3 regions of the Exiguobacterium sp. s152 genome follow, and region 1 is predicted to be linked to each of the others. Evidence: predicted binding sites of a transcription regulator. Region 1 holds the regulator's gene; each other region holds the start of a gene.
The links. The regulator Rex, encoded in region 1, represses fermentation and respiration genes when NADH is low (regulators of the CRP and FNR family bind a similar motif). The targets are predictions, from matches to a motif close to TTGTGAAATATTTCACAA.
Positions count from the first base shown of each region.

Region 2: adhE (bifunctional acetaldehyde-CoA/alcohol dehydrogenase) is a predicted target of Rex. The motif match lies at 3,359-3,376, and genes of this name have one in related genera.
Region 3: KNP72_RS01140 (L-lactate dehydrogenase) is a predicted target of Rex. The motif match lies at 3,366-3,383, and genes of this name have one in related genera.

Region 1 covers NZ_JACSLX010000009.1:3,527-14,352, reverse strand. Annotated here, with positions in the region: partial or broken gene KNP72_RS13330 (NADPH-dependent F420 reductase) at 1-147, opposite strand, end outside; gene KNP72_RS13325 (PspC domain-containing protein) at 304-486, shown strand; gene KNP72_RS13320 (FAD-dependent oxidoreductase) at 519-1,865, opposite strand; gene KNP72_RS13315 (YesK family protein) at 2,057-2,350, opposite strand; gene tatC (twin-arginine translocase subunit TatC) at 2,475-3,263, opposite strand; gene KNP72_RS13305 (twin-arginine translocase TatA/TatE family subunit) at 3,266-3,484, opposite strand; gene KNP72_RS13300 (redox-sensing transcriptional repressor Rex) at 3,484-4,140, opposite strand; gene KNP72_RS13295 (ABC-F family ATP-binding cassette domain-containing protein) at 4,290-6,191, shown strand; gene KNP72_RS13290 (hypothetical protein) at 6,188-6,595, shown strand; gene KNP72_RS13285 (hypothetical protein) at 6,643-7,209, opposite strand; gene tsaD (tRNA (adenosine(37)-N6)-threonylcarbamoyltransferase complex transferase subunit TsaD) at 7,224-8,246, opposite strand; gene rimI (ribosomal protein S18-alanine N-acetyltransferase) at 8,243-8,704, opposite strand; gene tsaB (tRNA (adenosine(37)-N6)-threonylcarbamoyltransferase complex dimerization subunit type 1 TsaB) at 8,697-9,353, opposite strand; gene tsaE (tRNA (adenosine(37)-N6)-threonylcarbamoyltransferase complex ATPase subunit type 1 TsaE) at 9,350-9,799, opposite strand; tRNA gene KNP72_RS13260 (tRNA-Met) at 9,905-9,981, opposite strand; tRNA gene KNP72_RS13255 (tRNA-Met) at 10,007-10,083, opposite strand; gene KNP72_RS13250 (sporulation protein) at 10,223-10,826, shown strand, end outside.
Region 2 covers NZ_JACSLX010000003.1:184,966-195,791, forward strand. Annotated here, with positions in the region: gene KNP72_RS07720 (zinc-binding metallopeptidase family protein) at 1-314, opposite strand, end outside; gene adhE (bifunctional acetaldehyde-CoA/alcohol dehydrogenase) at 627-3,218, opposite strand; gene KNP72_RS07730 (MarR family winged helix-turn-helix transcriptional regulator) at 3,604-4,050, shown strand; gene KNP72_RS07735 (YebC/PmpR family DNA-binding transcriptional regulator) at 4,130-4,843, shown strand; gene KNP72_RS07740 (Na+/H+ antiporter family protein) at 4,989-6,308, shown strand; gene KNP72_RS07745 (glutamate synthase subunit beta) at 6,458-7,909, opposite strand; gene gltB (glutamate synthase large subunit) at 7,906-10,826, opposite strand, start outside.
Region 3 covers NZ_JACSLX010000001.1:205,566-216,391, forward strand. Annotated here, with positions in the region: gene KNP72_RS01125 (YqgQ family protein) at 1-49, opposite strand, end outside; gene KNP72_RS01130 (M42 family metallopeptidase) at 46-1,068, opposite strand; gene KNP72_RS01135 (rhomboid family intramembrane serine protease) at 1,084-2,136, opposite strand; gene KNP72_RS01140 (L-lactate dehydrogenase) at 2,291-3,247, opposite strand; gene KNP72_RS01145 (DUF92 domain-containing protein) at 3,417-4,187, opposite strand; gene KNP72_RS01150 (5-formyltetrahydrofolate cyclo-ligase) at 4,166-4,720, opposite strand; gene rpmG (50S ribosomal protein L33) at 4,776-4,940, opposite strand; gene KNP72_RS01160 (1,4-alpha-glucan branching protein domain-containing protein) at 5,026-7,227, opposite strand; gene KNP72_RS01165 (DUF4912 domain-containing protein) at 7,242-8,012, opposite strand; gene phoU (phosphate signaling complex protein PhoU) at 8,130-8,792, opposite strand; gene pstB (phosphate ABC transporter ATP-binding protein PstB) at 8,808-9,569, opposite strand; gene pstA (phosphate ABC transporter permease PstA) at 9,673-10,584, opposite strand; gene pstC (phosphate ABC transporter permease subunit PstC) at 10,586-10,826, opposite strand, start outside.

The DNA of each region.
Region 1 (10,826 bases):
CTGTGCGTTCGACGCCACTTCTTGGAGCGACATCGTCCCTTCCCGTTCTGAACGTGTCCCATACAACACTTCATAGCCGACGTCCTCGAACTTGCGCCCGAGCGTCCGTCCGACTTTCCCTGCTCCTAAAATACCAATCTTCATGTAGTCCGACTCCCCTTCACAGTTCTTCGTCTGCGTGCCGTAGCCTTTCTCTTACCCCTTCCCCGGCTTCAGACGAAAAAAAACCTGTGTGCATTGTACGCTTGCCACCAATTTATATGGTAAAATTTTCATATCATAGTTGAGATGGGAGCCACGCTTATGCAACGTCCGCTTCGAAAATCTGCCACGAACCGCTCACTCTTCGGTGTCTGTGGCGGGATCGCTGAATACTTCGACCTGTCCCCGCTTGGTGTTCGTCTGCTTTTTTTTATCGTACCGGGGAACGTCCTCATCTATATGATTCTCGCCAACTCGATGAAGGACGCCCCACGCTATCTATAAAAAAACTCGGAAGCCGCGGCTCCCGAGTTTTTTTATGCGTTGACTTTATCTTTCATCGCCGCGAGCGCCCCACTGTTGATGAAGTGCCATGGCTTGTTGTAGTGCGGTTGGAAGAAGAAGTCGACATAGGCGAGCTCTTCAACCGTCATCTCGTTTTGGATGGCGAGCGACAACGTGTTGACCGCTTGCGTCATGTCCGCTTTCGAGAGGACTTGTCCGCCGACGACGCGGTGTGTGCCGACTTCATAGACGAGTTTGAACTGAACCGGTTCAGCCGTCGGCATGAACTCCGGACGGTACGCATCCTCAATCACAACACTCTCAACGTCGAGGCCGAACAGTCCAGCTGCTTCTTCTGTAAGTCCAGACGAGGCAATGTTCCAATCGTAGAGACGGAGACCTGACGTTCCTTGCGTCCCTTGATAACGGACACGCGGTGCGATCAAGTTCTCGGCGACGAGCGTCCCCATGCGGACGGCGTTCGTCGCGAGCGGGATGTAGGCATGTGTGCGCGCCGGGTTGTAATAGACGGCACAGCTGTCACCAGCCGCGAAGACGTCCGGGTTGCTCGTGCGCATATATTCGTCGACGATAATGGCGCCGTTGCCGAGCATGTCGACTTGGCCTTGAAGGAGTCCCGTGTTTGGGCGGAAGCCGACACAGAGGATGACGAGGTCGGCCTCGAACTCACCTTTATCGGTCACGACGTGCGTGACGTTTCCATCTGTCCCACGGAACGCTTCGACCGTCTGGCCGAGTTCGAGGTCGATGCCGCGTGACGTCATGTCTGCCTCGAGTTGGTCTGTGAACGACTTGTCGAGATACTTGTTCAAGATGCGGTCGGCACTATCGATGAACGTGACGTGTTTGCCGTACACTTCGAACGCCTCGACGAGCTCGACACCGATATAGCCGGCACCGATGACGGCGATGTTCGTCGCGTCTTTTGCCCGCTCGATGATGCGTTGGGCGTGGCCATAGTTTTTGCAGAGCTCAATCCCAGTCATCTCGATGCCAGGAAGCGTCGGGACGATCGGCCATGAACCAGTCGTCACGATCAAACGGTCGAACGTGTCATAGACGTCTTCTCCCGTGTCGAGGTTTTTCGCATGGACCGTCTTCGCTTCCGTATCGATGTTCAACACGTCGTGCTTCATGCGCATCGTCGCGCCGAGTTCTTCGAGCTCGGTCGGTGACGCGTAAAAGAGCTCTTCCGCACGTTTGACGACACCGCCGACGTGGAGGGCGATCCCACATGAGAGGAAGCTGACGTTGTCGTTCCGCTCATACACCGTGATGTCGAGATTGTCGTGCTTGGCGAGTAATCCTTTGACTGCTGCTGTTCCTGCGTGTGTACATCCGATGACTGCGATTTTCATATGGTTGTCTCTCCTTTGAGTGTTAGGCAAGTTAGCGTTTGTGATAAATATCACATTTGCTTTCTGAACTTAGTGTACTATTTCACAAGAAGGTTTGACAATCCCTTTGCTCAATTTTTCACGTAATTATGTCTAAAGTTTGAACGGCTGGTGTGACAACAAAAAACCGCTCCGCAACCGGAACGGTTCATTCATGAATGGGTCGTGCGTCTTGCTTTAAACCAGTGGTAAGTGACGACGCTGATATAGGTGAGGAGGCCGATCACGTACAGACTGAAGCCAATCAAAATCCAGCCCAGCGCGTCCCAACCACGGACGAAGACGAGTCCGATGATACACGATACGTACCCCACGACGAGCAATGTCAACGAGAAGGCGAGTCTCCGCTTGAATCGCGACTTCAGAAAGTTCAGCACGGCAATCAACAAAATTGTCGTCAACACGCCGATGATGATGAGTTCATCCCCGTAGTACTCCCAAGCCATCGCTTCTCCCCCTGACTGATGTTTAAGTAGTTTTATCGTATCACGTGGGTCCAATGTTTATCTTGTTGTTAAAAACATTTATTCCCAATCACAAAAAAAGCATCGTCCCGTTAAAGAACGATGCTTACTTCTCATTCATTTGTTTCATCAAATCGACTTGCTCTTTCACCATCGCCTCTTTCTCACGTCGGAGCACGCCCCGGTACGTGATGCGTGAAATCGATAAACTGATCTCATACAAGAAAAAGAGAGGCAGTGACACCATGAGGTGCGACGTCAAATCCGGCGGCGTGATGAAGGCCGCGATGACGAATAAGGCGAAGTAGGCGTACTTCCTGATTTTTGAGAGGAAGTACGGTGTCACGACACCGATGCGCGTCAAGAACATCGTCACGACCGGCAACTGGAACAACAATCCGAACGGGATGGTCAGTTGCAGCAAAAACGTGAAGTAGTTCGACGCCCCGATGATTTGCGTCAGACCGAGGTCTTGCCCGAGGTCCGTCGAAATATCGAGGACGAGCGGGAACAACCAATAGTAGGCGAACGCGAGACCAATCAGGAACAAGATGAAGATGATCGGGATATACGCGAGCGTCGCTTTCCGCTCATTCGGATGCAGACCAGGTGCGACGAACGCCCACAGTTGATACAGTAGAAACGGACCGGACGCGACGAGCCCGATGACGAGCGCCAAGTTCAAGTAAATCATGAGCGGGTCCGCGACCCCAAAGGCGTTCAGCTCGAGCCCTCGTTCGACGAGGTCCGCCTGCAGATAGGCGAGCACGTATTTGACACTCGGCAAAGCAATCAAAAAGAAGGCAAAGACGACAAATGCCGACAGCATCAGTCGTCTCCGCAGCTCTGTCAAGTGATCGGACAGCGCCCGCTCTTGATCAGGTTGATGATTCATGATTACTGCTCTTTCTTCTCAAGTTCTTTCTTATCTTTCTCGTCATGTTCATTCATCATACCGTTCGTGGCATTTTTAAACTCACGGAGCGTTTGACCAGCGGCGCGTCCGAATTCAGGCAATTTCTTCGGCCCGAAGATAATGAGCGCGACGATGGCGATAATGAAGATACTTGCGCCGCCTGGAATACCGACGACGAGCAACGATGATAGTAATTCCATTATTGATGGACCCCCTCAGCAGATGGATAGTGTTGCATAAAGTAAATGAGCGACTGGAGTTCGATCGACAAGTCGATGTGGTGGACGCGGACCGTATCCGGCACAGTAAGTCTGGCCGGTGTGAAGTTCAAGATGCCGCGAATACCGAAGCGGACCAAGTCGTCCGCGACCGGTTGCGCATAGGCAGACGGCACCGTGAGAATGGCGACGTCAATCTTGTTCTGTTTCATGATCTGTTCCATCTCATCGACGTGATGAATCGGGACACCGGACATCGTCGTGCCGACTTTTGTCTCGTCTGCGTCGAACCCGACGACGATATGTGTGTTATTGTTTTTAAGGAAGTTATAGTTGACGAAAGCTGTCCCAAGATGACCAACCCCGACCAAGGCGACGTTCGTAATCTCGTCCTGATTCAGTGTCTTACGGAAAAAGTCTAACAGATACTGTACGTTATAGCCATATCCCTTTTTCCCGAGCGCACCGAAGTACGAAAAATCGCGACGGATTGTGGCCGAATCGACCTTGACCGCCTCGCTCAGTTCAGCAGAAGAGACACGCTGTTTTCCTGATGAATGTAGGCTTTGGATAAACCGATAGTATAGTGGCAACCGTTTGGCTGTCGCTTGCGGAATCTTTGGTTCGTTTTGACTCAACGGAAAGAGCCTCCTTTTTACGACGCGTTTCAAACGAATCTAATTTCATACACCTTGATTGTAAACGAATTCACATGACCACTCAATGAATATACCTGAAATGGGGAAGAAATAAAGTATACTAAATAGAGAGAAAGGGGTTTTTTCACTTGATCCTACTGCAAGTCAATAACTTATCGAAATCATTCGGCGTCGAGCCGATTTTAGAGAACGTCAAACTAGAAATTCAAGAAGGCGAACGTGTCGCCCTTGTCGGCCGTAACGGTGCCGGCAAGTCGACATTGCTTAAAGTCATCGCCGGGGAATACAACTATGATTCGGGCGACATCATGAAGCCGAAAGATGTCACCATCGGCTATCTCGCCCAAGACTCAGGGTTAGAGTCGAACGAGACGATGTGGAACGAAATGTTGACTGTCTTCACCGATTTAATCGAACAAGAAAAGACGCTGCGCCGCATGGAGCAAGACATGGGTTCCGAGCGCATCTTGAACGACCCGGCCGCCTATGAGCGCCTCTTGTCGTCTTACGATGAAGAACAGCATACGTTCAAAGACCGTGGCGGCTATCAATATGAGGCGACGATCCGCTCTGTCCTTCACGGGATGCGGTTCTATCCGGACGACTTCGAACGCCGCATCGATACGCTCTCCGGCGGACAACGGACACGCCTCGCCCTCGCGAAAATGCTGCTCCAGAGTCCAGACCTGCTCATCTTGGATGAGCCGACGAACCACTTGGACATCGAGACGCTCGGTTGGCTCGAGAAGTATTTGAGCGGCTATAAAGGCGCCGTCCTCATCGTCTCCCACGACCGCTACTTCCTCGACCGCGTCGTCTCGGTCGTCTATGAGTTGTCGCGCCACCGGAGCCGTCGCTTCGTCGGCAACTACACGAAGTACCTTGAACAGAAGGCTGCCATTTACGAGCAAGAGAAGAAACAGTTCGAGTCGCAACAAGAAGAGATTGCCAAGATGCAGGATTTCATTCAGCGTAACATCGCCCGGGCGACAACGACGAAGCGGGCCCAGAGTGTCCGTAAACGGCTCGAGAAAGTCGACCGGATGGAAGCGCCGGACGGTGATGAGCGCAGCGCCGTCCTCTCGTTCTCAATCAAACGTCAAAGCGGGAACGACGTATTGAGCGGCAGCGACCTCGCCATCGGCTATGAAGAACCGATCGCCCAAAATCTCCGCTTCCAATTGCAGCGCGGCGAATCGGTCGCCCTCGTCGGCCCGAACGGAGTCGGCAAATCAACGCTCCTGAAAGTGTTGACGAAACAACAGCCGCCCCTTACCGGTGACATCCGCTACGGCACCGGCGTCGAAATCGGCTACTACGACCAGGAGCAACAGAACTTGTCGGACGCCAACCGTGTCATCGACGAGATTTGGAACGACTGGCCGCTCATGCGCGAACAAGAAGTGCGGAGTCTGCTTGGACAGTTCCTGTTCAGCGGTGACGATGTCATGAAACGTGTCCATGAACTGTCGGGTGGTGAACGGGCCCGCTTGACGCTCGCGAAACTAAAGCTCGAGCAACCGAACTTGCTCATCTTGGATGAGCCGACGAACCACTTGGACCTCGATTCGAAGATGATTCTCGAGAACGCCCTCGTCGACTATCCGGGCACAATTCTGTTCGTGTCGCACGACCGCTACTTCATCGATCGGCTCGCGACGCGCGTCTTAGAGATCACGCCGAACGGCATCGACGAGTATCTCGGCGATTATTCATATTACGTCGAGAAGAAAGAAGAACTCGAAGACCTGGCCCGACTCGCCCGCGAAGAGACGAAACAAGTCATCGTCAAGAAGCAGCGCGCCGACAAGGAACAGCAACGTGAGGAACGCCGGATGAAACAACGGATCGAGGAAATCGAGCTCACCATCGAACAACACGAGGCCCGTCTCGAGGAAATCGAGCAGCTCTTGTGTGAACCGGACGTCTTCAACGACTTCGCTCGGGCACAGGAACTGTCGACCGAGTCCGATGCGACGAAAGAATCGATCACGGCACTGTATGCAGAATGGGAGGAGCTCCATTCATGATGCGATTCCGTGCGATGCGAATCGAATGGATGCATGCTTTCCTGACCGGTCTCGCCTATATCGTGCCGACGGGGACGGAATTCGTATCCGAACTGATTCGTGGGGAGCCGACGGTCGTCCCGTCGTTCCTGTTTTATTTCTTGCCGGTCGTCATCGGCTTCATCATCCAGACGTGGAGCGGGATTGTGATCAGCTTGTTGAGCGGCCTGCTCATGAGCACGCTGTTCATCCGCCTCGTCGTCTGGCCGGTCGATGTGACCGTGCACAGCTTTTACACCCCAGGCTCAGTGTGGGGACACTTCTATCAGTCAACGCTCCTCATGTGGCTGCTCGCCCTGCTCGTCTTCATCGTGAGTTGGGTGAATATGTGGCACAAACAGAACAAACATCATCCGGACGTATAAAAAAGGGAAGCCGTCTCCAAGTTGGAGACCGGCTTCCCTTTTAACAGTTAGAAATAACGTAGCGGTTGGAACCCGCGTGTATGGAAGTCGAGCTTGAGACCGTCTTCCGTGATAAAGAACACGTACTCGTTCGTATCGACGTCACGGACGAACACTTTATAGAACGTGAGCGTCTCCTCACGGTTCGTCACATACTTCGCCTCATGTGTCGAGATGACTTGCGCGAACAGTTGCTCTTCGTCAAACTCGTTGACGATATCCTCGAACTTGGCCGCTTCCTCTTCGGTCGCTTCCCGGCCCGGGGCAATCTCATAATACGCGTCGCTCGCTTTCGGTTGGACGCCGAGATTGCGGTCGACGACGATGACACTCTCGATGTCTTGATCGTCTAGGCTCTTATAACCGTACAACGTCTCGACGAGCGTGTTCTCACCTGTGACCCGGCCGATGCCTTCGATTGATTCCGCTCCCGTGAGCGACCGGACGCGTGTCGCTTCCGGTACGATTTCTTCTTGATAAGCGATATTATAAGCGCGGATAATCTCTCGTACTTGCAAAAACGTCGCGACGACGAGCAGTACGACCAGACCTCCAATGATGATGCGTTTCGTCATGTCTCTATTTCCCCCTAGACTGTCATGCTCTCTTCTAAGGATAACCCAGGAACCGCATTCATCGCCAGTGTATCGCGCTTACCGCGCACATACGCGTGATGGGCCGCGACCCCAATCATACCGGCGTTGTCTCCGCATAGATCGAGCGGTGGGATGACGAGACGGATCCCTTCACGGTCCGTCGCTTCTTGAAGCGCAGCACGGAGTCCACGGTTGGCCGCGACACCGCCCGCGACGAGCAGTTGCTTCGCGCCCTTCTCTTTCACGGCACGAATCGCTTTCTCGACGAGCACTTCGACGACGCTCGCTTGGAAGCTGGCCGCCAAGTTTTCAGGGATGACCATCTCCCCGCGTTGTTCGGCGTTATGGACAGCATTGATGACCGACGACTTGAGTCCGCTAAAGCTGAAATCGAAACTTCCGGCTTCGAGCCGGACCCGTGGGAACTTATACGTATCTTCCCCGTCGGCTGCGAGACGGTCGATGGCTGGGCCGCCCGGGTAAGGCAGGCTGAGCGTTCGCGCGACTTTGTCGTACGCTTCTCCGGCCGCATCGTCACGCGTCTCACCGATGACTTCAAACACACCGTGCTCCGGCATGTAGACGAGCTCCGTATGTCCACCTGAGACGACGAGACAGACGAGTGGAAACTCCATCTCTTCGACGAGTTCGTTCGCGTAAATGTGCCCGGCGATATGGTGGACGCCGATGAGCGGTTTACTGTGGGCGAACGCGAGCGCCTTGGCCGCACTGATGCCGACGAGGAGCGCCCCGACGAGACCTGGTCCTTGCGTGACCGCGACGGCGTCGACGTCTTGCATCGTCACACCGGCCTCACTGAGGGCGTCATCGATGACGTACGTGATTCGTTCGACGTGGTGGCGCGAGGCGACCTCGGGCACGACCCCACCGAACCGTTTATGACTTTCAATCTGCGACGAGACGACGTTCGATAAGAGCGTCTTGCCGTCACGCACGAGCGCGACCGACGTCTCATCACAGCTCGACTCAATCGCGAGAATGAGCGATGTGTTCATTCTGTTTCACTTCCTAACTTCGCCCAATAGATATAGGCGTCTTCATTATTGTCTTGATAGTAGCGTTTCCGGCGTCCGGCATTTTCGAAACCGAACTGTTCATACAGCTTTTGGGCGCCGATGTTCGAGACGCGCACTTCGAGCGTGAGCGCCGCCAGTGACTTCGAGCGGGCGAATGCAACGAGTTGCGTCAACAGCAGATTGCCGATGCCTTGCCCACGGTATTCTGGCAAGACGGCGATATTCGTGATGTGTCCCTCGTCCACGATTTGCCAGACGCCGACGAATCCGACGACGCGACGTTCATGGACAGCGACGAAATAGACGGCCTGATCATTCTTGAGCATCTCGTTCATGAACGCTTCTTTCGTCCACGGGATGGCGAACGACGCTTCTTCGACTTTCGTCACTTCTTCGACATCGAGCCAGTTCATGCGCCGGATTTTAATATCAGCCATTGTTTTGTCCCTCAAGCCATTTCGCTTCCGCTTCAGCGAGGCGGAGATACTCAGGTTCAAACGCATGGACATCGTCCGTCACGTCACCTAAGGCGACGAGATCGCTCGCACGTCCATAGCTGTGAGCAGCCGGGGCTTCTGTATAGTCGTAAGACACGAGCGCGTCACGGAACGGCTCGACGTCACCGACGACGACAAACGGTCCTGTCATATTAGCTTCAAGCCAAGTTACGACAGAGGCGTGACAATCCGGTGAGACGGCCTCGTTCTGTTGATAGTGGCCGATATAGGCATTGCCACGGCGGGCGTCGATGAGTGAGACGACCGGGAGCTCCGTGTTCGGCGCCGCCGCCATGAGACGGAGTGCCGAAACCCCGACGAGCGGGAGTTGGAGCGTGTAGGCGAGCGTCTTCGCGGTCGTGACACCGATGCGGATGCCTGTATACGATCCAGGCCCCGTCGTCACGACGATGCGCTCGAGCTCGGTCGGTGTCCATTTGACCGCGTTCATCAGTTGTTCAATCATCGGCATGAGCGTGACGGCATGGTTTTTCGAGACCATGACCGTCGCTTCGGCTTGGATTTGTCCATGTTCGCTCAAGGCGACAGACAAACGAGTCGTCGACGTGTCCATCATCAATTGCTTCATGCGAGCACCTCCTTCACGAGCGCATCGTATGCGTCACCGACGGGCGCGAACGTCAGTTGACGCTCCTCGTCCCCGATCCGCTCGATGGTGATAGCAAGCCGCTCCGTCGGAAGCGATGACTCGATCAAGTTTGACCATTCGACGATGGCGACTCCATCGCCGTTGATATATTCTTCAAGGCCGATATCGTCCCCAGTATCTTCGAGACGATAGACGTCCATATGGTAGAGCGGCAAGCGCCCCTGATACTGCTTCATGATCGTGAACGTCGGGCTGTTGACGTTACGCGTGACACCGAGGCCTTTACCAAAGCCCTGGGTGAACGTCGTCTTACCGGCACCGAGGTCACCGTTCAGCGTTATGACCGTCCCGGCTTTGACAAGTGTGGCCAACTTCTCTGCCACTGCCTGCGTCTCAGCCGCAGAATGGGTAATCAATGTATACATGATGTTTCTCCTTTAGTCGGTTCTAGCGATACGTACTCATTGTACACTCAATTTTACGCAAAAAAAAACACGAAACGTCATCGTTTCGCTATCTCATTTAAAAATTGGTTGCGGGGGCTGGATTTGAACCAACGACCTTCGGGTTATGAGCCCGACGAGCTACCAGACTGCTCCACCCCGCGACGACATATGAAATTAAATAAAAATTGGTTGCGGGGGCCGGATTTGAACCGACGACCTTCGGGTTATGAGCCCGACGAGCTACCAGACTGCTCCACCCCGCGATGGTTTGAATTGTTTCGACATCCTCTATAATAAGTGAAGTAGTTATATAATGCAACCTTTTTCTTCATGTTTTTTCAGAATTGGAATCGGGAACATTTTAGAGAGTACAATTTATAAGAGAAAAGGAGCGCGACCGTCATGTCGAAATGGGGTAATCGCTTTAAAAAATGGTTCTTTTCCGAACTGGACGCATCCGTCTATTTTCACACCGTCCCGTTCATTCCGAACGAGACCGTCCATGGAACACTGCGGGTGCTGAACACCACTTCGCATGTCGTGCGGCTGCAAGAGTTGACGCTTAACTTTTTGACGACGTTCAAAGATATCACGCTCGAAGGCAACGAGTTTAATCGGGAGGCCGACTTGCAAGAAGTCCCAATCGCCCTATCGGCCGTGCTCGAACCAGGTGCTGAAGAACACATCCCGTTCACGTTCGATTTGACGATGTATGCCCCCTCCACCGCCGGAGCACCATACAGCGTCGAAGCGACCGTTTGGGACACCGATGGAAAACGGGTCTGGTTCGATGTCATCGAGAAAGTCGAAGTCGAACCGCTCCCTGCCTTGAAACGATTATTGGAGGCGACTGAACACGCTGGGCTCGAACTCATGTTCGTCCGTAACGTCATCGACCCAATCGGAGAAGAACGACCGTATCCGTTCGTCGAGAAATACGGATTCAAACCGGTCGGTGATTGGGCCGACGAATTTGAAGTCGTCAAATCGTTTTGGCGGGTCGACG
Region 2 (10,826 bases), on a different contig from region 1:
ACGTAACCGGCTGCCCCTGTTTCAGCGAGTTTACCTAAGTAACGGTTGCCCGCTTCATCATTATCGATGACCCCGTAATAATCTGACGTATAGGCCGTATGCGACTTTTCGAGAGAAGTGTCTGTCATCGGCAACACGATCACTTTGCCTTCTACTTGTTCGATGGGGTCATCCCAGTTCATATGTAAAAGTTCACCTTCGATCTCCTGTTCGAGCGCCATGCTCGAGTATCCTTCAAAATAATCGTCGCCTAGATAAATGTCCGTCCAATAAGTAGAGCGCTGGACGTAATGGACGATACTCTTCGCACTCACTTCTAGCTCTGTACCAAATGTGTCAAAAACTCAAAACTATCGTAACTATCTGCATCTCGATCTTGTGACGCAAAATATTCAGCCGTCTCATAAGGACTTGTTGATGAGAGCGGATTGAAATAAAGAAAAACGGTAAATAGTGCCGACAGTAAGCTGTACATAATTGTCATCTGCGTATCTCCATGAAAAAAAACTCATCAATAAATGGTTGTATTATCCTATTATATTAAGTTATCTGACAATTGTATATTTCTTTTTCACAAAAAACGGCCTCCCTCTGAATGAGGGAAACCGTTTTGATCGGTGCAAGACTTATACACCTTCGTATGCAGCGTACATGATCTCTTTCAATTCTTCGACGAGCGGCATTTTCGGATTGGCCGTCGTACATTGGTCTTCGAACGCGTCGACTGCCATCTTGTCGACTTTCGCGTCGAGCTCCGCTTTCTTGATGCCTTGGGCTTTGAACGAGAGTTTGATGTTCAAGCGCTGACCGAGCTCGATGACAGCTTGAATGAGTGACTCGACGCCTTCCTCAGTCGTGCTGGCTGGAAGTCCGAGGTAGCGCGCGATTTCTGCGTAACGCTCGTCGGCGATGAATGACTCATATTTCGGGAACGCCGCGAGTTTCGATGGGCGTGTCGCATTGTAGCGGATGACGTGCGGCATGAGGATCGCGTTCGTCCGTCCGTGTGGGACGTGGAACTCGCCACCGATTTTGTGTGCGATCGAGTGGTTGATACCGAGGAACGCGTTCGCGAACGCCATACCAGCCATTGTCGATGCGTTGTGGACTTTCTGACGCGCTTCGGCGTCACTTCCGTTCTCATACGCTTTCGGGAGGTAATCGAAGATCATCTTCATCGAACGAAGCGCGAGTCCGTCTGTATAATCGTTAGCCATGACTGAGACGTACGCTTCGATGGCGTGTGTCAACACGTCCATTCCTGTATCGGCCGTGATTGATGCTGGGACCGTCATGACGAACTCAGGGTCGACGATGGCGACGTCCGGTGTGATCGCGTAGTCAGCGATCGGGTATTTGACGTTGCGTTTCTTATCCGTGATGACCGTGAAGGGTGTCACTTCAGAACCCGTGCCTGATGTTGTCGGGATGGCGACGAACATCGACTTGTTACCGAGCGTCGGGAACTTGTACGTCCGCTTGCGGATATCCATGAATTTTTGGCGAAGGTTCGAGAACTTCTCTTCTGGGCGTTCGTAGAAGAGCCACATGCCTTTCGCGGCATCCATTGGTGATCCACCGCCGAGTGCGATAATCATATCTGGTTGGAAGTGACGCATCGCTTCGGCACCGCGCATGACCGTCTCAACTGACGGGTCTGGCTCGACTTGGTCGAAGATGCGGTACTCGATGCCAGCAGGCAAGTTTTTGACGACTTTATCGGCAAATCCGAGTTTGACCATCATTTCATCCGTGACGATCATCGCCCGTTTTTTCGATGTGAGCGATTGAAGGTACTGGACTGAGTTTTTCTCAAAGTAAATCTTTTCAGGGACTTTAAACCACTGCATATTCACGCGACGTCTCGCCACCTTTTTCACGTTGAGTAGATGTTTCGCCGTCACGTTCTCAGAGACGGAGTTTTTACCGTACGACCCACAACCGAGTGTGAGTGATGGTGTCATTTCGTTATAGAGGTCACCAATCCCACCGTGTGCCGTTGGCGAGTTGACGATGATGCGGCAAGCTTTCATCCGGAGTCCGAAGGCGAGGATGGCGTCGTCGTCAGTCGAGTGGATCGCTGCCGTATGTCCGAGACCACCGATTTCGAGCATCTTCTCTGCGATGGCAAATCCTTCTTCACGCGATTGGACTTTATAAGCACCGAGCACCGGGCTGAGTTTCTCGTGTGAGAGCAACTCTGTCGCACCGACCGTCTCGAGTTCGGCGATCAAGATTTTTGTATCGGCCGGGACTGTGAGTCCAGCTCGTTCGGCGATCCAGGCTGCCGGCTTCCCGACGATTTCCGGGTTGACCGCACAAGAGTCTGTTTTGATAACGAGTGTCTCGAGTTTCGCTTTCTCTTCTGGTGAGCAGAAGTAGCAACCGAGCGCCGTCATTTCCGCTTTCACTTCTTCATACACTTCTTGGTCGACGATAATTGCTTGTTCAGATGCACAGATCATGCCGTTATCGAACGTTTTCGACAAGATGACGTCCGAGATGGCACGTTTCACTTTTGCTGTTTTGTCGATGTAGGCCGGAACGTTACCAGGACCGACGCCAAGGGCTGGTTTACCAGTCGAGTAGGCTGATTTGACCATCGCCGCTCCACCAGTTGCGAGGACCATGGCAACACCTGGGTGATTCATGAGCGCTTTCGTCGCGTCGAGTGACGGTTTTTCGACCCATTGAATCAAGTGTTCCGGAGCTCCCGCTTCGATGGCTGCGTCACGAAGGATCCGTGCCGCTTCACTTGAACACTGTTGTGCCGACGGGTGGAAACCGAAGATGATCGGGTTACGTGTTTTGATGGCGATGATTGCTTTGAACATCGTCGTTGATGTCGGGTTCGTGACCGGTGTGACCCCGGCGACGACTCCGACTGGTTCCGCGATGTACGTGATACCGTTTTGCTCATCGTCCTCGATGACGCCGACCGTCTTCTCGCCACGGAGTGAGTTATAAATATATTCTGTCGCAAAGATGTTTTTGATCATTTTATCTTCAAACACACCGCGACCGGTTTCTTCATATGCATGTTTCGCGAGGGCGACGTGTTGTTCGAGACCTGCGAGCGCCATCGCTTGAACGATTGCATCGATTTTCTCTTGGTCGAACGTCATCAATGTCTCAAGCGCCGTGTGGGCTCTAGTGACGAGCGTGTCGACCATCTGTTCTGCTGATGTTTCTACTACTGCTTTCTCTTTAACTGCCATGTTGGTTTCCTCCTCATGAATGAGAGCTTATACTGTTGACTTGATGGAGAGCACGGGGCAATCAATTGGTTCGAGAAGAGTTTGTGCTTTCCTTCACATTCATAGAATACAACGTTTCTCGCATTTTGTGCGTGACAACAATGTGAACTCTTTCACAATATTTTTCAGGGGAATGAGGATAGGGCTTGCTTTTTCATATGTCGCTCAGTAAAATCGAATGCGTTTTCATGAAAATAAAGTATATGCGATATGAAAACGCTTACATACGTTGTGTCCATGATGGGCGAATGCGCTGTGCAAAATGTCACGGGATGAGGATTGGTCGTCCACCCTGCGCTCGGTCGTGTATAATGAAGAAAGAACCTAATTAGGAAGTGACATGATTATGCCGAGACAAGACGCAGCCGATCAGTTCGTGAAACTGATCCCATTTATTCGCCGGAAGTTGTTACGTCGTTCCGACCTTCCGCAAATCCCAAACTTAAACTTTTCCCACTTTCATCTCCTCATGTTGATTGAAGATGAAGGCGCGGTCACGAACGGACACATCAGTGAGACGTTATCGATTGCCCCGCCGAACGTGACGCCGCTCATCACGAAGCTCGTCGATGAGGGCTACATCACCCGCGTCCCGGACGAACGCGATCGCCGCGTCATCTGGAATCAACTGACCGAAAAGGGCGAACTCGTCCTCCGCGAGCGTCGCGATTCGTTCCGTCGCCTGTTCGAGGACCGTCTCGCGTTTCTGAACGAGGAAGAGACGGACCGCCTGATCGACAGTTTGAAGACGTTGACGGAGATCGTCGAGAAGATGGATAAAAGCGAGGGATGATTTTTGCTCGTCAACATCCACGTCTTCTTATATAATCGAGGATGAATCAATCGAACAATGGAAAGAGAGATGACATGTAATGGGTCGTAAATGGAACAACATTAAAGAGAAAAAGGCGTCAAAAGACGCCAATACGAGTCGCATCTATGCGAAGTTCGGCCGTGAAATCTACGTAGTCGCCCGTCAAGGGGAACCAGATCCAGAATCAAACCAAGCACTCAAGTTCGTCGTCGAACGAGCGAAAACGTACAACGTCCCGCGCGCAATCATCGACCGTGCTATCGACAAAGCGAAGGGCGGCGACGAAGAGAACTTCGACGAGCTCCGCTATGAAGGATTCGGACCGAACGGCTCGATGCTCATCGTCGACACGCTCACGAACAACGTCAACCGGACGGCGTCTGAAGTCCGCGCCGCTTTCGGTAAAAACGGCGGCAACATGGGTGTCAGCGGGTCGGTCGCTTACATGTTCGACGCGACGGCCGTCATCGGTGTCAACGGCATGTCTGCCGACGATGTACTCGAACTCATGATGGAGCACGACCTCGACGTCCGTGATGTCATCGAAGAAGATGAGACGGTGATCGTCTATGCGGAACCAGAAGCGTTCCATGCCGTCCAGACTGCCTTCAAAGCAGCAGGCATCGAGACGTTTGAAGTCGCCGAGTTGACGATGCTGCCCCAAAACGAGATTACCCTCGACGACGAGTCGAAAGAACAGTTTGAAAAATTACTCGACGTCCTCGAAGACCTCGAAGACGTGCGCCAGGTATACCATAACGTTGAAGGATGACGAACGAGCGATAACTTTTCGGAGTTATCGCTTTTTTTGAACAATCGATTTGACAACCCGAAACACGTATGTTAAATTTCAAAAGTCTTTATCATATTAAAGTGATAACAAGAGAAAGAGTTTTGAATGAAAGGTGTTGGAAATGATGAATGCTGTCTTATTAGCTGTTATCGTATTATTCGCGCTCGCGATCAGTCGCGTGCACATCGTCTTGTCACTCATCCTTGCCGCCGTCGTCGGTGGTCTAGTCGGAGGTCTCGGATTCAATGAGACGTTGACCGCCTTCAGTGACGGGCTCGGCGGAGGTGCGACAATCGCCCTCAGTTACGCGTTGCTCGGCGCCTTCGCCGTCGGTCTATCAAAAACTGGACTCCCAGACATCCTGGCTGAAAAGTTAATCAGCATGTCAGGACGCGACGTCACTGGCAAAAGTGTGACACGGGTCAAGGCGCTATTGCTATCGTTCTTATTACTTCTAGCGATAAGTTCACAAAACGCGCTACCGATTCACATCGCGTTCATCCCGATCGTCATCCCGCCGCTCCTCGTGCTGTTTAACGAGTTGAAGCTCGACCGCCGGCTCGTGGCGACGATTCTCACATTCGGTCTCGTCACCCCGTACATGTTACTCCCGGTCGGATTCGGTGGCATTTACTTGAACGAGATTTTGCTGCCGAACGTGGAAACGAACGGCATGACCGTCGGTGATGTCAACATCGTCAGCATCATGGCCATCCCGGCGCTCGGAATGCTCGTCGGTCTCATCACTGCCTTCTTCCACTATCGGAAGCCGCGTTCGTATGAGACGATTCAACTCGGACCAAGCGACTATGAGGTCCGGACGTTGAGCCCGCTCAAGATTTGGCTCACGGCCGCTGTCATCCTCGTCGTGCTCGTCGTACAGCTTCAAACCGAGTCGATGATCGCCTCGGCCGTCACAGGACTCATCTTGTTGACGTTGCTTCGCCTCATCCCTTGGTCAGAGGCCGATGACATCTTCACGAGCGGCATGCGCATGATGGCTTTTATCGGTTTCGTCATGATCGCAGCGAGCGGTTTCGCCGCCGTCATTCGCGCGACCGGTGCCATCGAACCGCTCGTCAGTGGTGCGAGCGGCATTATGGGTGACTCACAATTCGTGGCCGCACTCGTCATGCTCCTCGTCGGACTCGTCATCACGCTCGGCATCGGTTCGAGTTTCTCGACGGTTCCGATTATCGCAGCCATCTTCGTCCCGCTCTGCATCCAATACGGTTTCTCGGTCGAGGCGACAATCGCCATCATCGGGACGGCCGGTGCACTCGGTGACGCCGGTAGCCCGGCGAGTGACTCGACACTCGGACCAACGAGCGGCTTGAACGCCGACGGTCAACACGATCACTTGCGTGAGACGGTGTGGCCGACGTTCCTCCACTACAATATCCCGCTCATCATCTTCGGCTTGATTGCCGCCATGGTACTGTAATCACTTCCGATTGCGCCGAGCGTAAATCGTGCCGAGCAAGACGAGCACGAGTAAGAACCAAATCCCGGTATACATGAGGATCTCGATAATCATTGCTAATTCCTCCTAAATGTCCATGTAAAAAGGAGCGACGAAATCGTCGCTCCTTTTTATGATGAAGTTTTTAGCTGTTGTTGACAAGTGTTCAAGTATCCGTCGACGGTATCCGCGACTTCGCGGCCTTCCCGGATTGCCCAAACAATCAAGCTTTGTCCCCGTCTCGCATCCCCTGCGACAAACACACCCTCGACGTTCGACGTATAGTCATGGTTCGCCTCGATGCCGACTTTCCGGAGTTCACGCTCCGGTCGTTCGAATCCGATGGCGACAAGCACGAGATCGGCTGGATACGTCTCGACCGAACCGTCGACGACGAAGAACGTCGCCTTTCCGTCCGGTTTGACGATTTTCTCCATCCGCTCCGTCTCAATCCCGACGACCCGGTCCCCTTGTTTGATGACCCGGTTCGAGCGAATCAAATATGTGCGCGGGTCACGGTCGAAGTGTTCGATTGCTTCCGCATAGGCGTAATCGGTCGATAACGTGTCCGGTTGGAGCGGCCATGGCTTCTCCGGCGCCCGGAACATGCCTTTCTCCGGATGCTTCCCGAACTGCGTCACCGACTTGGCTCCTTGACGGATCGCCGTCGCCACACAGTCCGCGCCCGTGTCCCCGCCACCGATGACGATGACGTCTTTCCCGTTGGCGTCGAATCGAGCGTCGAGCGATTTCCCGCCGAGCGAACGCGTCGACTCGGTCAAATAATCCATCGCCGGCTCGACGCCTGTGGCATCATCCCCATCGATGCCGAGCGTACGCTGTTTTTGAGCTCCCGTGGCGAGAATGACGGCATCGTACGTGTGACGAAGTGACTCGATGGTCACATCGGTCCCGACGTTCACGCCCGTTCTGAAGCGAATCCCCTCCGCCTCAAGCAGACGTACACGACGTCGGACGACATCTTTCTCGAGCTTCATATTCGGGATGCCATAGAACAACAGGCCACCCGCCTCATCCGCTTTCTCATAAATCGTGACCGCATGGCCGAGCTGATTCAACTGATCGGCCGCTGCGAGCCCGGCCGGCCCGCTGCCGATGATGGCGACACGGCGTCCGGTCCGCTTCACGACGTGACGAGGTTTGACCCAGCCTTCCTCGAAGGCGCGGTCGATAATCGTCCGCTCAATCGATTTGATGGCGACCGGGTCTTCGCTGATACCGAGCGTACAAGATCCTTCACACGGCGCCGGACAGACACGACCCGTGAACTCCGGGAAGTTATTCGTCTCCATCAACCGTTCATAGGCTCGATACCAGTCCTGATCCGTTACGAGCTTGTTCCACTCCGGAATCAAATTGTGAATCGGGCAACCGATCGTCTCTTGTCCAATCATATCCCCGACGTGACAGAACGGGGTGCCGCAATCCATGCAGCGCTCGGCTTGTTTGACGATTGGTCCGTCTTCCATGCGGGAAGCGTATTCTTTATAATCATGAACCCGTTCGACGACTGAGCGCTCCGGCAATGTCTGTCGTGGGATATCGATAAATTTATGTCTCATACTCCCCCTCCTTCAGTCACGACACGGAATAGTTCGAGGGCGCGGTCGGCGTCACTCAATTCCGGACGCGTCGCCTCGATGTGACGCATGACGTCAAGCACGTTCGCATAGTCACGCGGCACGATTTTGACGAAGCGTTTGCGTTCTTGCTCGAACGCCTCGAGCACAGCTCTCGCTTTGACACTGTCCGTATGGAACTGGTGCATCTCGAGCAGTGCATAAATTTGTTCGGCATCCTCGTCGGTCAACTCACGGTCGACCGAGACGAGTTCTTGGTTGACGAGCTGTTCGTACGCTTGGTCCCCGTACAGATAGGCGACCCCGCCCGACATCCCGGCACCGAAGTTACGCCCGATATCCCCGAGGACGACGACCGTGCCACCGGTCATATACTCACAGCCATGGTCGCCGACGCCTTCAGTCACGGCGACGGCACCGGAGTTCCGGACGGCAAACCGTTCTCCGACATGACCGTTGAAGAACGCCATCCCTGATGTCGCGCCATACAGGCAGACGTTACCGGCGATGACTTGTTCACTCTCTTCGAACGGGGCATGTTTCTCTGCGATGATGGCGAGCTTTCCACCGCTCAGGCCTTTGCCGACATAATCGTTGGCGTCACCGATGACCGAGATGGTGATCCCGTTCGGCAAGAAGGCGCCGAGGCTTTGTCCGGCCGAACCGCTGAGACGGAGTGAAATCGTGTCCTCGGCGAGTCCGACGTTGCCATGCACTTTCGTCACTTCATGGCCGAGCATCGTTCCGACGGCGCGGTCCGTATTGCGGACGCGCCCGACGAAGAACGTCGGTTGGAGCGATTTGATGGAACGGGAGACGGCCGGAATCAATTTGCGATGATCATAAGACTGATAGGCCGGATGGGCCAATTCCTCTTTCTCCGGCAAAGCCGTCGGAATCGACAGCATCGGCGTCAAGTCGAGCGTTTTCGCTTTCGGATGAGCTTGTTTCCAGGCACTCTCCTCCAACAAGTCCGTCCGCCCGATGACGTCACGAAGCGAGGTCGCTCCGAGCGAGGCTAAAATCTCCCGTACTTCCTCGGCGAGGAACGTCATCAAGTTGACGACATGTTCGGGCTTGCCCATGAACTTCGCACGCAACGCCGGGTCTTGGGTCGCGACACCGACCGGGCACGTATCGAGGTGACACGCCCGCATCATGATGCAACCGAGCACGACGAGCGGTGCCGTCGCGAACGCGTATTCCTCGGCCCCGAAGATGGCGGCGAGGACGATATCGCGCCCGGTCATGAGTTTGCCGTCAGTCTCGAGCGTGACGCGACCCCGGAGCCCGTTTAACGCGAGCGTCTGGTGCGTCTCGAGCAGACCGAGCTCCCACGGGAGTCCCGTATGCTTGATTGACGTCCGCGGCGACGCCCCGGTCCCACCGTCGTAGCCGCTGATGACGATCGTATCGGCGTTCGCCTTGGCGACACCGGCCGCGATTGTCCCGACGCCTGACTTCGAGACGAGCTTGACGCTGATTTTCGCGTTCGGATTGACATGCTTCAAATCGAAGATGAGTTGCGCCAAATCTTCAATCGAATAGATGTCGTGGTGCGGTGGAGGCGAGATGAGTCCGACGCCTGGGACGGAGCCGCGCACTTCGGCGACCCATGGGTAAACTTTGTTACCCGGCAGTTGTCCGCCCTCACCCGGTTTCGCCCCTTGCGCCATCTTGATTTGAATCTCATCGGCGTGATACAAGTACTCGGCCGTCACGCCGAAACGTCCACTCGCGACTTGCTTGATACGACTGACGCGTTCACTGCCGTCCTCATCAGGGGTGAATCGCTTCCGGTCTTCACCGCCTTCTCCGGAGTTGCTCTTGCCACCGATTCGGTTCATGGCGATGGCAAGCGTCTCATGGGCCTCTTTCGATAGAGAACCGAACGACATCGCTCCCGTCTTGAACCGACTGACGATTGATGCGACCGACTCGACCTCGTCGAGTGGAATTGCATCCTGTTGTTTAAAGGAGAACAATTGGCGCAAGAATTGACCTGACGACTCATGGAGCTTGACGTAGGCATCGTAATACCGGCGCTCGTTCTCGCGGCAGGCTCGTTGCAAGAGGTGAATCGTCTTCGGATTGAAGGCGTGTTCTTCCCCATCGGCGCGCCACTGGAAGTCGGTCCCGGCCTCGAGTGGTCGTTCGTGTTTATAGGCGGATTCGTGCTGCCGGCGCGACTCGTCTTCAAGTTCGGTGAAACCGACACCGGACAACTGTGACGTCGTACCGCGGAAGTGACGCTCAATCAAGGCGCGGTCGATGCCGACCGCCTCGAAGATTTGGGCGCCACGGTAACTTTGGACGGTAGAGATGCCCATCTTCGACATGATTTTGACGATGCCGTCGACAGAGGCCGTCTGATAGCGGCGGACCGCCTCGTCGAACGAGTAGGACAGCTGGCCCGCCTCGACCGCCTCGGCGATGGTCGCATAGGCGAGATATGGGTAGACGGCGTCGGCGCCGTAACCGATTAAGGCGGCAGCTTGATGGACTTCACGAACTTCGCCGCTCTCGGCGACGAGACTGCATGATGCCCGTAGATTGACGCGAATCAAATGTTGGTGGACGGCGCTCAATACGAGAAGCGCCGGCATGGCGAGCATATTTTCGTTCATGTTGCGGTCCGACAAGACGATGACGTCGACGCCGTCACGGATCAGACCGTCGACTCGCTCGAACAGCGTCTTTAGCGAAGCTTCCAAATCGTACGCATATGACGTATCGACCCGCTCGACGCGTAGTGTCTCGTTCACTTTCTCGAGCGCGGCCGCATCGAGGAACGGATGCTTGAGCCAGACACGACGGGCGTGACCTCGCCCGGTATGGACCGGGTTCGCTTGTGGCCCGAGCCATGTGAATGTCGCAGTGACAATTTTCTCACGCAACG
Region 3 (10,826 bases), on a different contig from region 1:
TCGTGCCGAACGATTTCAAAAATTGCTGGACGTCATAAAAATTCTTCATCGTTCGTCCTCCATCGTGGTGAGCACGAAACGGTACAGCAGTTCCCGCGTCGCTTCGAGCGATTTGAGATGCGTCCGCTCATAGCTATGGCTCGACTCGATGCCTGGTCCGACGAGCGCGTGGCGCACATCGTAGCCGGCTCCGATTGCAGCCGATGCGTCCGATCCATAGTACGGATAGATATCGACTTTATGGGCAATGTCATGTTCCCGACATAACGCGGTGAATTGACGGCGCAACCCGAGATCATACGGGCCTGACGAATCTTTCGCACAAATCGAAACTGTATACTCGTCCGAGTGTTGGCCGTCCCCGAGCGCACCCATATCGACAGCGATATATTCAGTCACCGCTTTGGGAATCCCGGCATTGCCCCCGAACCCGACCTCTTCATAGTTCGAGATCAAGTAATGGACCGGGTGCGGCAACTCCGCCCCGACCAGATCTTTCGCCAAATCGAGCAAGATGGCAACGGACGCCTTGTCATCGAGATGACGTGATTTGATATAACCGGCGTCGGTCTGACGGAAGCGCGGGTCGAACGAGACGAAGTCCCCGACCTCGATACCGAGGGTCCTCACGTCTTCGGCTGTATGGACGTCCGCGTCCAAGCGCACTTCGATCGTTGACGCCGTCCGTTCGGCGCTATTCGTGTCCTTATAGACATGAACGCTCGATTGATGAATGAGAATCGTTCCTTCAATCGGCGCACCCGTCTCGGCATGAACCAGACAGTTCTCCCCTTCGATTGCGGTCCAGGCGTATCCGCCGACTTGCGTCAAGCGCAAGCGGCCGCTCGGCAAGATTTCTTTCACCATCGCGCCCAGCGTATCGACATGGGCCGTCAACAGACGGGCACGATCCGATTTGCCCTCAAATGTCGCCAGAAGCGCTCCTTTGTTCAAGCGTTTCGTGGGGATCCCGAGTGCAGTCAGTTCTTGTTCGACGAATCCGATCGCCTCGTCCGTCATCCCGGACGGACTTGGAATTTCAACCAATTGCTTCAACGTTTCAATCATACTCTTACTCCTTTGTCATCGATTGTAGCCGAGCCAAAATAATGCGCCGGACGCCACGAACACGAGCCCAGCAAATAGCAAGCGACGTTTCTTCACGTGTTCATCCGGTAAGCCGACCACTCCCGCCATCAGAAAGCCCCCGACGAGTCCACCCGCGTGTGCGGAATGGTCCAAACTAGCGCCAAGGACGAAAGCGAGTCCCACGTTTAATCCTAACATAATAAACAGTGGAGGGCCGAGTGTCTTCATAAATAAGGAGCGGTCGCGAAGTCCGAAATAGAGCAGTGCGCCGACAAGCCCAAACAATGCCCCGGACGCGCCGGCCGAGATGGCTTCGCTGAACGCATACGACGCGACCGTGGCGATGACACCTGCCAACAGATAAATGGTGGCGAAACGCGTCGACCCGTACATTCGTTCCACGAGCGGGCCGAGTGACCAGAGCGCGAACATGTTGATGGCGAAATGGAACCAACCGATATGAAGGAACATCGGTGTGATCAGACGCCACCATTCACCTTCGTCGATGAGAGGATTCACTTTCGCACCGAAGCGGATGAGCGTGTTCGGATCGAGCGTCGAGCCGATTGATTCGGCGAACCACATGACGAGGAACGTCACAAACATGAGTGCATAGACGAACTGAGGCTTCCCAAAGGCGAACCGTTGCTTCAGTTCATTTTTTCGTTGTTGGTCGAGAGCGACTGCACGCGGGCGATATGACGTTTCCGTTTCGGCGCACGGCCGCATCTCGAGCTTCACTTTTGCCGCAATCGGGAACGTGAGCGACGACAGACGCTCTTCATCGACGAGCGGGTCCCCATAAATGTGGACATGGAGCTTCTCGCGGCCGATTCGGGCCAAGCGAAACGAGTTCATGACCGCCTCGACGTCCAAGGCGACATGGTTCGCCCACGCCTTATCTGTCCGTATGTAGAGGTGATAGACATCCCCCGCTTTCGTGTCAAACAATAAAAGTGCCCGCGACGGCTCTAAGACGCCCTCGATGCGTCCTCCTGCTTCGACGGCACGATATACATCTTCCCAAAAACAAGCTGGTTCTGTCATGTTGGCTCACCTCCTTCCATACTTTCATTCTAAAGGAATTTAGGTGGGACGACAAAATCGAGCATCGCCCCAATCTGCCCCGCTCTTCCGTCAGCCCAAAAAAAACCGTAGTGGCGGGAGCCAACTACGGTCATGACAGAACGAGTAATCGTTTTTATAAGACAGGCTGCATCGTTTTCAATAACACTTCTGCCGAATGATGCATCTTTTGTTTTTCTTCGTCTGACAACTCGATTTCCACGACTTGACGGACTCCTTGGCGGTTGATGATGGCCGGTACACCGATATGGATATCGTTCAAGCCGTATTCACCATCTAAATGTGCGCCGACCGTCAACAACGTGTTCTCGTTACGGAGCACGGCCTTGACGAGACGGAGCAAACCGAGGCCGATGGCGTAGTACGTCGCGCCTTTGCGCTCGATGATGTGGTACGCCGCGTCCCGAACGTTGACGTAGATGTCTTCGAGGTCTTCCCATGTATACTCGTCGTTCTCTTCAAGCAACTGCTCGACCGACTTCCCGTAGATGCGGGCGTTGCTCCAGGCCGCGAATTCCGTGTCTCCGTGCTCACCCATGATGTAGGCGTGGCAGTTGCGTGGATCGACGTTGAAATAGTCACCGAGCATGTATCGGAGACGTGACGTATCGAGTACCGTTCCTGATCCGAACACGCGGTGCTTCGGTAAACCTGAGTATTTCCAAGCCAAATGTGTCATGATGTCGACCGGGTTCGAAGCGATGATGATGATGCCGTCAAATCCAGATGCCATGATATCCCCAATCATCGATTTCATGATTTTGGCGTTCTTCTCGACGAGGTCGAGGCGAGTTTCACCCGGTTTTTGTGGTGCACCGGCAGTGATGACGACGATATCTGCTGCACCACAGTCCGTATAGTCCCCTGCCCAGACGCGCATCGGTGAAGAAGCGAACGAGACGCCGTGGTTCAAGTCCATCGCTTCGCCTTCCGCCTTCGATTTGTTGATGTCGATAATGACGAGTTCCTCACAAAGACTTGCTGTCGTCAATTGGTACGCAAAACTGGCACCGACCGCTCCGGCCCCGACGAGCGCGACGCGTGTTACTTTTGCATGATTTAATGTTTCCATATTGATTCTCCACCCTTCGAACAATCTGTTTCATGTTTTTGTTATGTCTGTTACATAAAGATTGTAACATCATTCACAAACACTCACTACTAAGGAAACCGTTTTCACTTTGGCGATATTGTGACAAAATTCACATTCATTTGAAACATCTACATTTTCTGTACTACCCTCATCGTAACAAGAGGAAACTAATCGTCGCGGCCGCGGCAATCGACAAAAAGTTGACGGCGTCATTGCCGAGAAAACGCCAGCCCGACACGTATACTGTCGGCTCACGATGATGCACTTTCTTCTCGGTCAACTTGCCGCACACGCGACATCGATATTTCCGTTGCACCGTGGCCCCAAGCAACGTGTCGACGACGCTGCCGCTCAATCCGAGGGCGATCAAGACGAGTGCGAACGTCACATCGATCGCGATAAACGGAAGCGAGGCGAGGATGATGACCGTGGCCCCGACGACCGACATGACCGTTCCGAACACGGACACCCCGCCGCTCGTGCCCGGTTCGACTTCACGGAGCGTCCGAATCGAGCGCGGCTTCTGCTTGGCGAGCACCCCGAACTCAGATCCCCACGTATCGCTCGTCGCCGCGGCGATTGAGGCGATATAGGCGAACAACCAGGCGTCGTTCGGCGCGATCACCATACCGAGCGCCGTCACCATGCCAATGCCCCCGTTGGCGAGCACTTGGACGAAATCACGGGGGCCCGACTTTTCAACAATCTCATCGACCGGTGCCTTGTCCCGGGCACGATATTTCGAGGCGAGCGACGATGTCGAAAAGAAGACACCGAGTAAATAGAGCCCGAACCACCCGAAGCCGTAGCCGATGACCGTCCCCGTCACGACCGTCAAGACGGCCCCGGAGCGGGTTAAGGAATGCAATCGATAGCCGGCAAAGGCCACCAGACAAGTTACAACGAAGATGGCGAACATAAAATCGTTTCCCTTTCCGTCACGATGAATTCGACAGGAATGTCGTGTGGCTCAATCGGGATCTCATCGAGCAGTTGGACGTCATAGGCCAACGCGATGGTCGTCCCTTCGTACGTGGCGAGATAGCGATCGTAATAGCCGCCTCCCCATCCAATCCGGTAACCAGCCCGGTCAAACACGCGGCCGGGCACGATACAGACGTCAATCGAGCGCGCCGTCGCTTCCGTCGTCGGCTCTAATATGTTCATGACGCCCGGCTCGAGGTCTTCTAGCGAGTGAATCTCATGGAACGTGAGTCCCTGTTTCGTAACTTTCGGCACGAACACCGCTTTTCCTGCCTGCCAGGCCAAGCGGATGAGCGGCAACGTGTCAATCTCTAAATCGAGGGCGAGCGTGACGGCCACCGTGTCCGCCTCTCGCCATGCCTTCAGTTCGGTCAATGTATGTATGATGACGCGGTCGCGGTCCGACCGATCGCCGAGTTCACGGATTTGACGGTGTACGTCTTGCCGCAATTGTTTTTTTTCAATCACTTCGATTCCCCCTTGTTCAAAAAAAAGGCCGCCACATGAGTGACGGCCAGTCTCATTATTTCACTTCGCGGTAAAGCGTGTGACGACGGAGACGTGGGTTGTATTTGCGCAATTCGAGGCGCTCTGGGTTGTTACGTTTGTTTTTCTTCGTGATGTACGTGCGATCGCCTGTTTCTGTGCAAGCTAGTGTGATTTTAACGCGCATTTCTTTCACTCCCATCTTACTAAATGTTGTATCAAGTGCTTTTGCTTTACAGTCTAAGCATACTCAATTATCCTACCAATTTTTATTTGAAAAAGCAAGGTTATTTCGTGTTCTTTTTCAAACGTTTTTGCCCGTATGGCGAAGCATCGAGCGGCAGGCAGGTTTTTACGTTATCGCCTATCGCATAGCGCATTCCGACTTCCTCGGTCGATAGTTGTTCGCAGATGTACACCGTGTCGGCTTCAGCGAGGACGCTGTTCTCGATTCGGTGAATCGCGTCGAACAGACCGCCGTGTCCGTGCGGATTGCGGGTCGTTTCAAAGGACAACATAGTTGAGTATAACGGAACGTGTAGTGCTTTCGCAAGCGAACGTGCCGCAGGAATCGTCATCCAATCAAATTGATGGATCGCTTTGAACGTGACTTTGGCCACGAGCTCATGCGCAAGTTTGACGTATGCCACGTTTTGGGCTGCGACTTGGTTCATCACGTGCTCTAAGAACGGGCTCGTCAGACGGACGCGGTACACGTGGACGTGGTTGTGACGTTCATACTCCGGCAACCCTTCCTTGAACGGGGTCAAGACGTACACCGTCTCGCCTTCCGCCGCCCGGGCTTCGACCTCGTCGATGACACGGCGTCCGAGATCACCGACGACGTTGCCTGTATATTCTGGCGTCAAGACGAGAATCGCCTCGCCTTCACTGCCACGTTCCTCAGTCACGTAATAGTCGTGCGGAGACAGGAACGTGTCGATGTCAATGTCCACATCATCAAGGAACGGATACGCGCGATAATGGTCGGCGAGTAGTTCATCCGATAACTTGTCTTGATACAGGGCGGTCTCGAGCTCAGCGAACAGGCGTGTGTGCTCGCGGAAGCGTTCGGCTGCATATTGGGCCGTCGTCTGTCCGTCGAGGATGAAGGCCCAGTCACTCGATACGGCGAGGACATAATGTCGCACGAGTTGGATGAGCGCCCGGTCGACGAGCGGTGAAGCGTGACGATAATCGGCCACGTCTTTGACGAGTTGCGTCTCCATCATGTGTAAGTGGCGGAGCATCCACTCGTTGCGCTCGTTAATCCACACATCACCGTAGCCTTTGCGTCCCCACGTGTTCATCGAGACGTGGACCGTCTCGAGGTCTTGGAAGTGGCGCTCGAGGAACAGCGCTGGCGTAATCGTCTCAATCCCGAACTCTTCGAGCCGCTCGGCGACTTTGCCGAGGAATTCAGGTCCTTCAAACCACCAATGACCGAACAGCTCGGCGTCAAACGGTGCCGTCACGAGGAACGGCGGGAACATTTGTCCACCATGGGCCTCGAGATGCCCTTCGAGCGTCTGTGCGAAATCAAGGGCGTGGTTGTCGATTTGATGTTCGGCCCAGCCACGGACATAATAGTCTTTCTCATCCGTGTCGCCGGTGATGCGGTGCATCTTCAAGCCTGTATCAAAACGAATGCCTTCCGGGTGCATGAACTTTTCGATATACGTCCAGTCACGATCATAGGCGAGGTCACGATAAAACTCGCGATAGTCAGGATGGCCCGGATACCCGATCATCGAGCTCCAAATTTTCCCGGAGATGATTTGGTCACGCGGGAACAAAGCGACGCCATGCGGCGAGTAGACCGGTGCCCCGATGCCTTTGTCCGGCGTCGGATCGGCATCGAGCAAGGCGTGCTCATCGACGAACGTATAGCGGACACCTTCTTCATACAAGATGCGGTCGACACCCGGGGTATAGGCACACTCCGGTAACCAGATTCCGGTTGGGCGGAACCCGTAATGACGCTCGAAGCAGTTCAAGCCGGTACGGATTTCCGCGCGAGCGGCCTGTTCCGTGAACAAATGCGGGTTGAAGCCGTGTGTCGCCGTACACGTGACCATATCGATGAACCCTTGCTCACGATATGTACGGAACGCATGGTTCAAGTTTTTCTCCCAGTGAAGGAACGTCGTTTTCAAATCGTTGTAGCGCTGACGATAAAAATGGAGCGTCTCGATTTCTGGTTCGCTCCGCTCTTCAGCGAGTTCGATGCCAATCAATTCGAGCATCTCATCCAAATGTTCCACGTAACGGTCTTGGACGAGCGGATCGGCGAGCATCTCGACGACGGGCGGTGAAATGCTGACCGTCCAATGGAGCGGCTTTTGCAGACGCTCGACTTGCCAAAGAATCGGAATATATGTCTCGGAGATGGCTTCATACACCCATCTCTCTTCTAAGCGATGTTTCTCTTCATGTCGCACGTACGGAAGGTGGGCATGAAGGACGAGTGAAAAATAACCTGGTTTCATCAAATAAATCCTCCTCAGCGCACGAATCGGTATGCAGAATATTTAGGTAGCGTGTCGAGCAGTTCAGGAGACTCGACTTCCCCGTATTGCCAACGTCGAACCGGTTCGGCGAAACGACCATGGCCGGCCGGCTCCGCCCGTGGCGTGTCGATCGGTGAAGTTGCGAGCAACGGAAGGAACTCCCCTTCCATCGTCCGAATCCCAAACTCGAACACGTACGTCGTGTTCGGATCGAGCGGTCGAACGAACCAGCTGTTCGTCATCTCCGGCAATTCGAACGTATACGACCGGTTCGCATGTCCGCTCGCGTAATCGAGCAATGTCACGTCGAGGATCCGGAACGCCTTCGGCAAATCTTCCCACGGACGCATGAACTGCATCGACAACGTCTCTTTGACGCTGTCCGACACTTCCCAGAAGACGTAGACCGCGTTCGGCGATTGAACGACCGCATGCATCACATCTTGATCGTAGCGGTCTGGGAGCTTCCAGAATCCGTCTGGACCTTTATCTAACAGCGGTGATTGGACTGGCAGCTCATGTTGCAGCGTCGAAGCGACCTGCGTCCCAGATGAGGCGGGTACTTGCTTCGATTTCGGTGTCATTGCTTTCTTCCCTTCGGTCTTTCTTTTTGGAGCGGCGGCTACCGGCTTGGCTGGTTCACCGTGTTGGGAACGCCATTTGCGCCAAGCGTACTGGACTTTCCCGATTGGCATGTCTAATTGTTCTGCAATCTGTTTTAACGTTAGTCCTTGTTGTTTCAAGGAAACGATTTTCTCTTCCATCTATTGTGGCTCCCTTCCTAAAAAAAATCCATGTGTTCTACTATTCGCCTCCAACCCGTGAATTCCTGCACAAAAAAAAGTAAAGAACAACTGGTCTGTTGTTCTTTACCACTCTTCTTACTGGTTTAAATCATAATGTTTCCCTTTTTCGAGGAAAATGAGGTGTTCCCCGAAATTTGTCACGTGATCGCCCATGCGTTCTAAATAGCGTGCGATGTTCGAAAACTCATAGACATCGTTCGTCCCGACAGCCATCGTCGGCACAGATCCCATGTATTGTTTGATGACCTGCAAGTTCAAGTCATCGATGACTTTGTCCATCTCGTTCAAGTCACGCACCCGGCTGACCTCGCCTTTACGATAAGCACGAGTCGCCAGCTCGAGCATGTCAATCAATTGCTCGGCCATCTGTTTGAGCGGCTTGATATCTAACACGTACGGGACGTGCTCGATGCGCGCAACGGCTTTGGCGATGTTTGTCGCATAGTCCGCGATGCGTTCAAGGTCTGTCGCCGACTTCATCGTCACGATCAAGCGACGAAGGTCGGTCGCGACCGGTTGTTGTTTCGCAATCAACAGAATCGCCTCGTCATTGATTTCGAGCTCGAGGTCATCGAGTTCGTTATCGTTGTCGATGACCGTCTGAGCGAGTACGAGGTCATGTTTTTCAAGCACTTCGATAGCCGTAGCCGTTTGACGCATCGTCAAATTCGCCAAGCGAACGACCTTGTCTTCTAATTCGTTTAACTTCGTATCAAAAAATGTGCGATTTTGTGCCATGATTGTCTCCCCTTCTTAACCGAACCGGCCAGAAATGTAATCTTCAGTCCTTTTGTCCGTTGGATTCGAGAAGATTTTATCGGTCGCATCGAACTCAACGACTTCTCCGTTCAAGAAGAACGCCGTCTTATCCGATACACGAGCTGCTTGCTGCATGTTGTGCGTGACAATGATAATCGAGTACTGCTCTTTCAACTCTTGGACGAGCTCTTCGACTTTTAATGTCGAGATCGGGTCGAGCGCTGACGTCGGCTCATCCATGAGGATAACGTCCGGTTCGATGGCGAGTGTGCGGGCAATGCAGAGACGTTGCTGCTGTCCACCCGAGAGGCCATAGGCGTTCTCGTTCAAGCGATCTTTCACTTCATCCCAAATCGCGGCGCCGCGAAGCGAGCGCTCGACGATTTCATCGAGTACTTTTTTGTTTTTGATGCCGTGTGTACGTGGCCCGTACGCCACGTTGTCATACACCGATTTCGGGAACGGGTTCGGCTGTTGGAACACCATGCCGACCGACGTGCGAAGATCTTCGACTTTATAATCGCGGTCAAAGATGTTGCGACCATGATACAAGATTTCACCGTTCGTACGGACAGACGGCACGAGCTCTACCATCCGATTCAACGTCTTGATGAACGTCGACTTCCCGCAACCCGACGGACCGATGATGGCCGTCACTTCGTTTTTCTTGATGTCGAGGTTGACGTCGATCAACGCTTGATCGTCGCCATACCATAAATTCAAGTTGTTCACGACATAGGCACTTTCTTTTTGCATCACCGTTTCGTTCGGTTGAGTCGTCGTTGTATTCACTTCATGATCTCCTTTGAGTTCTTTTTGTTTCATCATCTCGAGAGTCCTCCTCGTTTACTGCTATGACTTAATGTCGGTTCGTGTACTTGTTACGGATATAGATGGCAGCCGAGTTCATGATGATCAACATCGTCATCAATACAATGATTCCGGCAGCGGCTAAGTTTTGGAATTCGGCTTGCGGACGGCTCGTCCAGTTGTAGATTTGAATCGGGAGCGCTGTGAAATCAGAGAACACATTGCTCGGCGTCGTCGAAATGAACGTCGCCGCTCCGACCATGATCAATGGGGCTGTTTCCCCGATTGCTCGCGATATGGCCAAGATGATTCCCGTGATAATCCCTGGAATCGCCGATGGCAAGACGACGTTGAACGTCGTCTGCCACTTCGAGGCTCCGAGTGCGAGCGACGCGTGGCGCAATTCCATCTTGACGGAACGGAGCGCTTCTTGTGACGCGACGATAACAATCGGTAAACTCATCAGCCCAAGCGTCAAGGCACCGGCCATAATCGAGTTGCCGAGTTCCATTACACGCACAAAAATCGTCAACCCGAGCAATCCGAAAACGATTGACGGAACACCAGCCAAGTTCGAAATATTCACTTCGATAAATGACGTGACACGGTTTTTTGGCGCGTACTCTTCAAGATAAATCGCGGCACCAACACCGACGATAAATACCATCGGCACGATGAGGAACATCAACCATAACGTCCCGATCAAGGCTGGATAGAGACCGGCCTGTTCCGGACGACGGGATGGGAAGTTGCGGAGGAAGTCCAAGTTCACCCAGCCGCCACCTTTAGAGACGACGTCATAAATCAACGTCGATAATACGAGCAGGGCAAAGACGAGTCCTGCTAAAAAGACGTACTTAAAGATTTCATTTAATTGGAGACGACGTTTAATCCGTTGTGAAACGGAATCACGGTCCATCAAGTTCTTCGTATTCTTGAACTCACTGTTCGGCAATGCCATATTAGTACTCCTCTCTGAAGCGGCGCGTCACCCAGTTCGCGAATAAGTTCATCACGAGCGTAAAGATGAACAACAATGCGCCGACCGCATAGATGCTATAGTATTCGATTGTTCCGTAGCCTGCATCACCTTTGGCGATTTGGACGATATAAGCCGTCATCGTTTGAATCGCGTTCAGCGGGTTGAACTCGAAGTTCGGTTGTGACCCACCCGCGATTGTTACGATCATCGTCTCACCGACG